DNA from 4 places in the Rhizobium sp. TBD182 genome. Region 2 is predicted to be linked to each of the others. Evidence: predicted binding sites of a transcription regulator. Region 2 holds the regulator's gene; each other region holds the start of a gene.

Region 1 (2,204 bases), on a different contig from region 2:
ACGGAAGCGAACATGTGGCAGATGCTGCGGCAGGCCCGGGCCGATGACGCCCATTTTCTGACCCAGCCGGTTTTGTACCGGAATAAGCTGCACGATGGTGGAGGTAACGCCGGAGAGCCTGCGCTTGAAGTTCGGCGCAAGCACCTGCACATCTTTCAGACTGGCGTGGGACAAGATGGGCTTCCGTCTTTGCGGCTAAGGCAGGATGTTCAGTTCAGGATATCAATGCAATGCGCCCGAGGGGCGCATTGCATGAAAGGGCAGATCAGCCCCACTGTACGGCGAGAATCTCGTAACCCTTGGCGCCGCCCGGTGCATTGACTTCGATGCTGTCACCGACTTCCTTGCCGATGAGGGCGCGGGCGATGGGCGAGGAAATGGAAATGCGTCCAGCCTTCACATCGGCTTCCTGGTCGCCAACGATCTGATAGATTCTTTCCTCGTCGCTATCCTCGTCGATCAGCTTGACGGTAGCGCCGAACTTGATCTTGGAACCGGACATCTTGGACAGGTCGATGACTTCCGCGCGTGCGGTCAAGTCTTCGAGTTCAGTGATGCGGCCTTCGTTATGGCTCTGGGCTTCCTTGGCAGCGTGGTATTCGGCATTTTCCGAAAGGTCGCCATGGGCGCGCGCCTCCGCAATTGCCTCGATGATACGGGGACGCTCCTCCTGCTGGCGAAAGCGCAGCTCCTCCTGCAGCTTGATGAATCCACCGTGCGTCATCGGTACTTTTTCTACCATTTTTTTATCCTTCGCAGTCCTGTCGCTTTACTTGCAGACACAAAAAGAAACAGGTTCCGGAGGGGAACTCCGGAACCATGCCAAAATCATAACTAAGCCGACTATATCAGAAGACGACAACGAAATGCCAGCAAATTTGAGACGGGCATTTTCTTGCATTCGTTCAGGGCTTTAACAGATGAGATTGACATTTTTCAATAGAACATATAGTGAACATAACCATGAAGAAGTCAATCAGGCAACGGCTGGCCATTCTTTCCGATGCGGCCAAATACGATGCGTCCTGTGCCTCCAGCGGCACGACGAAACGCAGCTCTGCTGCATCCGGCGGACTTGGCTCCACGGAGGGGTCGGGCATATGCCATGCCTATGCGCCGGACGGGCGCTGCATTTCGCTCCTGAAGATACTGCTCACCAATTTCTGTATCTATGATTGCGCCTATTGCATCAATCGTTCTTCGAGCAATGTCGAGCGGGCGCGGTTTACTGCCGAGGAGGTGGTGTGGCTGACGCTGGAGTTCTATCGGCGCAACTATATCGAGGGGCTGTTTCTCTCTTCCGGCATTATCCGCTCGTCCGATCATACGATGGAAGAGATGGTGCGGGTGGCGCGGGAACTGCGCGTCACGCATGGCTTTCGCGGCTACATCCATCTGAAATCCATTCCCGAAGCATCGCCAAAGCTTATTGAGGAAGCGGGGCTTTACGCCGACCGGCTGTCGATCAACATCGAATTGCCGACTGATAGCGGCGTCAGCCGTTTTGCGCCGGAAAAGCAGCCCGCCAATATTCGCCGCTCGATGGCTGATATCCGCCTGAAGATCGAGGAGGCGGGGGAGCCGACCGTCAGGACGCGAAAGACCAAACGTTTTGCGCCTGCAGGACAGAGCACGCAGATGATCGTTGGGGCGGATGGGGCTGATGACAGCACCATTCTGTCCACGAGCGCTCGGCTTTATGGCAGCTATGGTTTGCGGCGCGTCTATTATTCGGCTTTCAGCCCCATTCCGGATTCGTCGAAGAACCTGCCGCTCATCAAGCCGCCTTTGATGCGGGAACACAGGCTTTATCAGGCCGACTGGCTTTATCGTTTTTATGGGTTCGACATTGGTGAAATAACCGCGATCGGCGGTAACGGAATGCTCGATCTCGATATAGATCCGAAGCTTGCCTGGGCGCTGAAAAATCGCGACCGTTTTCCAGTGGACGTGAACGTGGCGGATCGCGAAATATTGCTGCGCGTGCCCGGCTTCGGTACCAAGACGGTCGCCTCGATCCTGTCTTCACGCCGGTTTCGACGGTTGCGGCTGGAGGATATCGCCCGCTTCGGCGTTTCCCTGAAAAAGGTGAAGGCCTTCATCGTTGCCGAGGGCTGGACGCCGGGCAAGCTGACTGAACGGCCGGATTTGCGAGCGATGTTTGCTCCGCAGCCCGAACAATTATCGCTGCTGTGATGTACGGC
Region 2 (2,204 bases):
TTGCGAGCCATCCGGCATCCGAACAGGCCGCGAAAACTCGAAAACATCGCCCGCCGAAAGGCCGGCTGCCCGAAACCGCTCATGGTCAACCAAGGCGTCTTCAGTCCTGGCGACAAGAGCCGAAAAACCCTCCTGCCCGTCCCGTTGCCGGAAGGCCACATCCCTGCCAGTGAAAACATCACCCCTCTCTATTGACGCATTATATTTAGCCGGATCAGTAATTGCGAGCGGCTCCAGATAGGTGCCATCGGCGAAAAATACGCAGGCATTTTGGGTGCCGAAAGGATGCAGAGCCTCCGGCGCAACCGTAAAGCCAAGACTGACGAGGCGCTTCACGGCGACGCCTATGACTTCCACGGGCAAAACGAGATGGTCAACGCTATAGGGTTTCGTCATGAAAATGTATCCTGCTGGCCTTCCGCCCGGAGCATGCCGGGACGGTTTCGACCGCACAAAAGCACAATTGCGTGCTATGAGGCAAATCATCACAGCAACAGATGGCACCTTCACGAAATTTTAGGGGATTGCAGAACACATATGGAACATATAGTGTTCGTTCTGTATTTGTTTCGCGACTTCCACTACGATTCTAAAGGGTGTTTTCCTCATGCTCACGCGCAAACAGCAGGAATTGCTTCTCTTCATTCATGAACGAATGAAAGAGTCCGGCGTGCCGCCCTCCTTCGATGAAATGAAGGACGCACTCGATCTTGCTTCGAAATCCGGCATCCACCGCCTGATAACCGCTCTCGAAGAGCGAGGATTCATTCGTCGGCTACCGAATAGAGCTCGGGCGCTGGAAGTCATCAAGCTGCCCGAGGCTTATACGCCGGGTGCAAGGCCGCAGCGCGGCTTTTCGCCAAGCGTTATCGAAGGCAGCCTTGGCAAGCCCAAAACGCCGGAACCGGCCCCTGCCCCCAAGACGCCGGCCAATGATCTGGGCGGCGCTGTCACCGTGCCGGTCATGGGCCGCATCGCTGCGGGCGTACCGATTTCCGCCATCCAGAACAACACCCATGATGTGGCCGTGCCAGTAGACATGCTTGGCACGGGCGAACATTACGCTCTTGAGGTCAAGGGTGATTCGATGATCGAGGCCGGCATTTTCGACGGCGACACAGTCATCATCCGCAACGGCAACACCGCCAATCCCGGGGATATCGTTGTGGCTCTGGTGGATGACGAGGAAGCCACGCTGAAGCGCTTCCGCCGCAAGGGTGCCTCCATTGCGCTCGAGGCGGCAAACCCAGCCTATGAGACCCGTATCTTCGGGCCCGACCGGGTTAAAATTCAGGGCAAGCTGGTGGGGCTGATCCGCCGCTACCATTGATCTTATCGAACCGAACGTATTCACGTTATAATAGGCGTCATCGTGAAGATGGCGCCTATATTGGGTTTGGCTTTTTCCAAACGTGGCGGGCTTTTGCGGGTGCACGAGGATATGCGCCATCCAGCCTATGCGCGTTGCCCTTTCTAAACTGAGTTCCTGCTCCATAAAGATGCTTCGGTTTCGCTACAGGCGTGGTGGCGAATGGGCTGCTCGCTGTAATTGTCGAAGCGATCCCATCCGCTGTTTTTTAGCGACGTTGTTCTGTCGTGTTGCGCAGTCAGTTTTAGTCGTCACCAAAGGGTGACTTATCGAAGGCGCGCTCTCAGCGGCCCCACATCACCATTCATCAACGGCGTTTATGGGAGCCATGGATAATTTTCGATATTCCGTGAACGCTTGGCAGGTGTAGAAATACGCGTCATATCCGGGAGATACGCCATGTACGATCTTTATATAGCCAACAAGAACTATTCTTCATGGTCGCTGCGGCCGTGGGTATTGATGCGCACGCTCGGTATCGCCTTTGATGAAAAGCTCATTCCGTTCGGCGAAGGCGTATCCTTCTCCTCCTTTTCGCCGACGGGCAAGGTGCCCTGCCTGGTCGACGAGGGTATGACGGTTTGGGAAACGCTTTCGATCGTCGAATATCTTGCCGAAAGACACCAGGGTGTCTGGGCAAGCGACAAGCATGCGAGGGCCTGGTCGCGTTCGGCCGCAAGTGAGATGCATGCCGGCTTTTCCTCGCTTCGCAATCTCTATCCCATGTCGGTGGGCATTCGGGTCAAACCCAGGAGCGGCGATGCCGGGCTTAAGGCCGATGTAAAGCGGATCGATGCGTTGTGGAGCGAGGGTCTCACAAAATTCGGCGGGCCAT
Region 3 (2,204 bases), on a different contig from region 2:
ACCGCCCGGCTTCAGTGCCATCAGCACCGCGGCCTGCAGCCGGTTGGTATCCTGATATTCATCGACCATCACGTGGTCGAAACGATTGCCGATATCGCCTGCAAGGTCGGGATCGCCGACCATCTGGGCCCAGTAGAGCAGAAGATCGTCGTAATCGAGAACGTTCTGGGCCTGCTTGGCCTCGACATAGGCGGCGAATAATTGCTTGAGCTCTTCTTCCCAGCTGGACACCCATGGATAGTGCTGGCGCATGATGTCTTTCAGCGGCGTTTGTGAATTGACGGCGCGCGAATAGATCGCAAGGCAGGTGCCCTTTGTCGGAAAACGGCTCTCGGTCTTGGAGAAACCCAGTTCGTGTCGGGCAAGGTTCATCAGATCAGCGCTGTCTTCGCGGTCGTGGATCGTGAAATCCACGTCCAGTCCAATCTGTTCCGCATAGATTCGCAAGAGGCGCGCGCCGATCCCGTGAAACGTGCCGGACCACGCCATCGCATCCGTGAGGGCTCCGGCGTTAGCGCCAATGACCTGCTTGCAGATGCGCTCGACACGACGCGACATTTCGGAAGCGGCACGCCGTGAAAACGTCATCAGCAGGATACGGCGAGGATCGGCGCCATTGACGATCAGATGCGCCACCCGGTGCGCCAGCGTATTGGTCTTGCCGGAACCGGCACCGGCGATAATCAGCAACGGTCCAGCCGTGTGTCCGCCTGAAGGCCCAACGCCATGTTCCACGGCCTTGCGTTGCTGCTCGTTCAGTTTGTCCAGATAGGCAACCGCCATGCCTGCATCCTTGATATTTGCCTATCCGCACGACGACGGCATTTTTCAAAAGCACTCTTGTTGCAATGATTAGCAAAAACTCAAACAGCAGGCCAGAACAAATAATGAACGCATGTCTCTGTCCTCCACACTGCGGTGGACAAACCTGGCTGATCGATATTCGCAGCCTCAATCGGGTTCCGCATGGCGTGTTGACCGGCATGCTTTTCAAACCACTGAACCAACCCGGCGGCTGATGAGTTCACCAGTCGCGTCTTGGAAGACGTGTTTGTTGGGAGGACAAAAGCATGAAGCATCTGAAACTATGCCTGATCGCTGTTGCGGCACTGGCCACATCGACATTTGCCTTTGCCGAGCAGAAGGCCATGAGGTCTGACGCCACGATCGCGTCGGATATCAATTATCTGCTTTATACGCCCAAAGACTATGCCGGTTCGGACAAAACCTATCCTCTCGTGATCTGGCTGCATGGCGGCGATCAGGGCGGGAGCGACGTCGAAAAGCTGCGCCGCAGCGGTCTGCCAAAATTGATCGAAGGGGGCCGTGATTTTCCTTTCATGGTGTTTTCGCCACAAAATCCGAGCGAGGAACTGCTTTATCCGATCGAACGTGTCGCAAGCGTCTTGGCTTCCGTTGTGGCGGATCATCGGGTGGACCGCAGCCGTATCTATCTGATCGGATATAGCCGGGGAGGGTTCGGCGCCTGGTCAATGGCCGAGCAGTTTCCGCAAACTTTTGCTGCGGTCGTCCCAATTGCCGGTGGCGGCATCCGCCATTACCTCAACCGCACCAATGAAAAGACCGCCTTCTGGGCCTTTCACGGCTCAAGGGACGAGGTGATTCCTTTGTCCGATACTGTTGTCCTCGTCCAGCGTCTCCAGGAACTGAAACGCAACGTGCGGCTGACGGTTTTTGAAGATACGAACCATGAAGAGGTGGAGGCAAAAGTGCTCGGCGATGAGGCGATGTGGACCTGGCTTCTCCAGCAAAAGCTTGCCGACGCAAAGACGCCTTCGGCACCCTGAACCCGCAGCGGGCACCATTTTACCGCTGGTATGAAAGCCCATAACCCAGCGCGGCCGTCATAAGGCCGGGCTGGCCGCATCATAAGCCTTCGTCAAAACATCTCTCCGCAAGCGTGTCTTTCGCCTCTTGACACAGAGCAGGGAAATCGTGCTAATACGCATTAACAGCTAATACGTATTAGCAGTCAACGAGTGTCGGGGAGGGCATTGCGTGACCAGCCATAAACGCCTTACTCAGAACGATATTGCGAAGCTTGCCGGCGTCAGTCAGGCAACAGTATCGCTTGTTCTGAACGGCGCGCCGACCGCGATTGCGCGTATCCCGGCTGAAACACGCGAACGCGTACAGGCGGTCATTCGCAAGACGGGTTATGTCGCGGACCCGATCGCGCGCCG
Region 4 (2,204 bases), on a different contig from region 2:
GGCGCGGGCATAGGCATTGGCTTCGCCGTCCGGACGGTTGATCTTGGCGATCGTCATGCCGGACGTATTGAGTGCTTGTGCATGGAAGCCATAGATTGCCGGATTAAGGCTGACGAGACCGTTGCCGTCCACGCCCAGAACCTTGCCATCGGCGGAAACGATCGCGGATTGTTCGGAGCTGCCGGCGGAGATGCCTTTCGCGAGGATCTGGCTGAAGACCTCTTGTTTGACGCGGAAGAGAACGATGCCCTTGAACGCACCGAATTTGACTACCGGAATGCCGAAATAGATGCTGGCCTCTTTAGTCGCGGCGTCGATGCGCAGGCCGGAGAAACTCGTCTGCGCCACGTCGTTCACGGCTTTTCCTGCGTTGGTGGCTCCGCGCGCAAAAGCAGCCCCAAGGCCGCTATCCGCCCAGGCGCCACCCGTGACGGTTTCCCCGAAAGCCGGTCCTTTCAGATAGGAGTAATAAACCGTGCCGGCCGGATCGATGAAAAGAACATCGCTGAATGGGGTTCCCTTGAGGTAGCCGCCGATATCCGTCTGGGTTTTTTCATGGGTGGAATAATAAAAGCCGCTCGGATTTTCGGGCTTGATGAGCTTTTCTTTCTCTCCGTAGGGGTTTTCCTTGACGAAGACGCGTTGCAGTTCCGCCTTTGCGTCGCCGGAACTCTTCTGCACGGTGCCCCAGCCGCTGCGCATGGAAACTACCGCCATCTGCAGGGATTCGATCTTGGCGATGGAATCCGCCTGCGTTTCAAGCTGCTCAAGGCGTTCCTGCAGCATGTCGCCCCTGAAGACGAGAATGCTCTCCATGGATTTCGACGCCTGTTCCTCGAGAACGCCGCTGCTGCTTTGATAGCCGAGAAGCGTGAGAGCCCCGGTCGAGATCGTCATCAGCGCAAGGAAAATCACGAGCACTTTGGTGGATATGGAATGAAAACGGTTCAGCATGGCCGATGCAGCCCTCAATGCCGTATCACTTCCCGCACCATGCATTGATGGCGCCACCGGATGGCTGATATGGCGAAAATATTGCGCTGCGGATCATCATGTCCGCAGCTCCCCTTTTTTGATTTTGTGCGGGAACAATGCGGTACGCGGTTTAAGCAGAGGTAAATGCTGCACTGCAAATTTGATCAATGTTGTCGTTTTGTTCACTTATCGCTGGCAGGGTCGCAGCCGAAAAGATAGGGTGGCTTATGCAAAAGACGATTCGAATCATCGGTATCGACCCCGGGTTGCGGCGCACCGGATGGGGTGTCATCGAAACCTTCGGCAACAGCCTTCGGTTTGTCGCTTCCGGCACTGTGACATCGGATGGTGATATGGATCTCGCCTCCCGCCTGTGCCAGCTGCATGATGGGCTGGCGGATACCGTTCACAGCTATCAGCCCGATGAGGCGGCGGTGGAGCAGACGTTCGTGAACAAGGATGCTGTCGCCACGCTGAAGCTCGGTCAGGCGCGCGGCATTGCCATGCTGGTTCCGGCGCGGGCAGGGTTGCCTGTTTTCGAGTATGCGCCGAACGCGGTCAAAAAAGCCGTCATAGGTGTTGGGCACGGCGAAAAGCAGCAAATCCACATGATGCTGAAAATCCTGATGCCGAAAGCAGAATTCAAGGGTAACGATGCGGCGGACGCCTTGGCGATCGCAATCTGCCACGCCCATAATCGCGGCGGCGACAGGATGGCGCGGCTATTGGCGGCCGGTTGAATATTGAAGTCTCATTGCAGCGGGCGGCATCATGATCGGAAAACTTAAAGGCACCATCGAGGAAATCGGTACGGATTACGTGCTGGTGGATGTGCACGGCGTTTGTTACGTCGCCTATTGCTCGGCGCGCACACTCTCAAAAATAGGTTCCGCTGGTGAAGCGGTCGTCCTCTTCATCGAAACCTATGTGCGCGAAGACCAGTTGAGGCTGTTCGGCTTTTTGTCCGCACTTGAGCGGGAATGGTTCAATCTCCTGCAGAGCGTGCAGGGGGTCGGTTCGAAAGTGGCGCTGGCCGTCTTGTCTACCCTGTCGCCTTCTGAACTCGCCAATGCGATAGCGCTGCAGGACAAGGTGATGATTTCGCGTGCGCCGGGCGTAGGGCCGAAGGTGGCGGTGCGCCTCGTTACCGAGCTTCGCAACAAGGCGCCTGCCTTTGCAGGAGAAGCTTCGGCTTCCATCGGGCTCAAGCAGGAACTTGGCGAGGGTGT

What was found. Region 2 encodes LexA, which represses DNA repair genes until DNA is damaged. Its sites were predicted from a motif close to TGTTCNNNNTGTGTTCNG; they were not measured.
Region 1: a site for LexA is predicted at 941-958, ahead of T18_RS16890 (putative DNA modification/repair radical SAM protein). Genes of this name have one in related genera too.
Region 3: a site for LexA is predicted at 877-894, ahead of T18_RS13360 (ATP-dependent helicase). Genes of this name have one in related genera too.
Region 4: a site for LexA is predicted at 1,144-1,161, ahead of ruvC (crossover junction endodeoxyribonuclease RuvC). Genes of this name have one in related genera too.

What each region holds. Positions count from the first base shown of each region.
Region 1 covers NZ_BDLN01000005.1:206,255-208,458, reverse strand. The annotation lists gene T18_RS16900 (glycosyltransferase family 4 protein) at 1-174, opposite strand, end outside; gene greA (transcription elongation factor GreA) at 266-742, opposite strand; gene T18_RS16890 (putative DNA modification/repair radical SAM protein) at 964-2,196, shown strand; gene T18_RS16885 (UdgX family uracil-DNA binding protein) at 2,196-2,204, shown strand, end outside.
Region 2 covers NZ_BDLN01000001.1:499,333-501,536, forward strand. The annotation lists gene T18_RS02575 (VOC family protein) at 1-396, opposite strand, end outside; gene lexA (transcriptional repressor LexA) at 608-1,330, shown strand; gene T18_RS02585 (glutathione S-transferase family protein) at 1,769-2,204, shown strand, end outside.
Region 3 covers NZ_BDLN01000003.1:231,986-234,189, reverse strand. The annotation lists gene T18_RS13360 (ATP-dependent helicase) at 1-783, opposite strand, end outside; gene T18_RS13355 (prolyl oligopeptidase family serine peptidase) at 1,071-1,808, shown strand; gene T18_RS13350 (LacI family DNA-binding transcriptional regulator) at 2,020-2,204, shown strand, end outside.
Region 4 covers NZ_BDLN01000002.1:550,779-552,982, reverse strand. The annotation lists gene T18_RS11310 (methyl-accepting chemotaxis protein) at 1-954, opposite strand, end outside; gene ruvC (crossover junction endodeoxyribonuclease RuvC) at 1,203-1,715, shown strand; gene ruvA (Holliday junction branch migration protein RuvA) at 1,747-2,204, shown strand, end outside.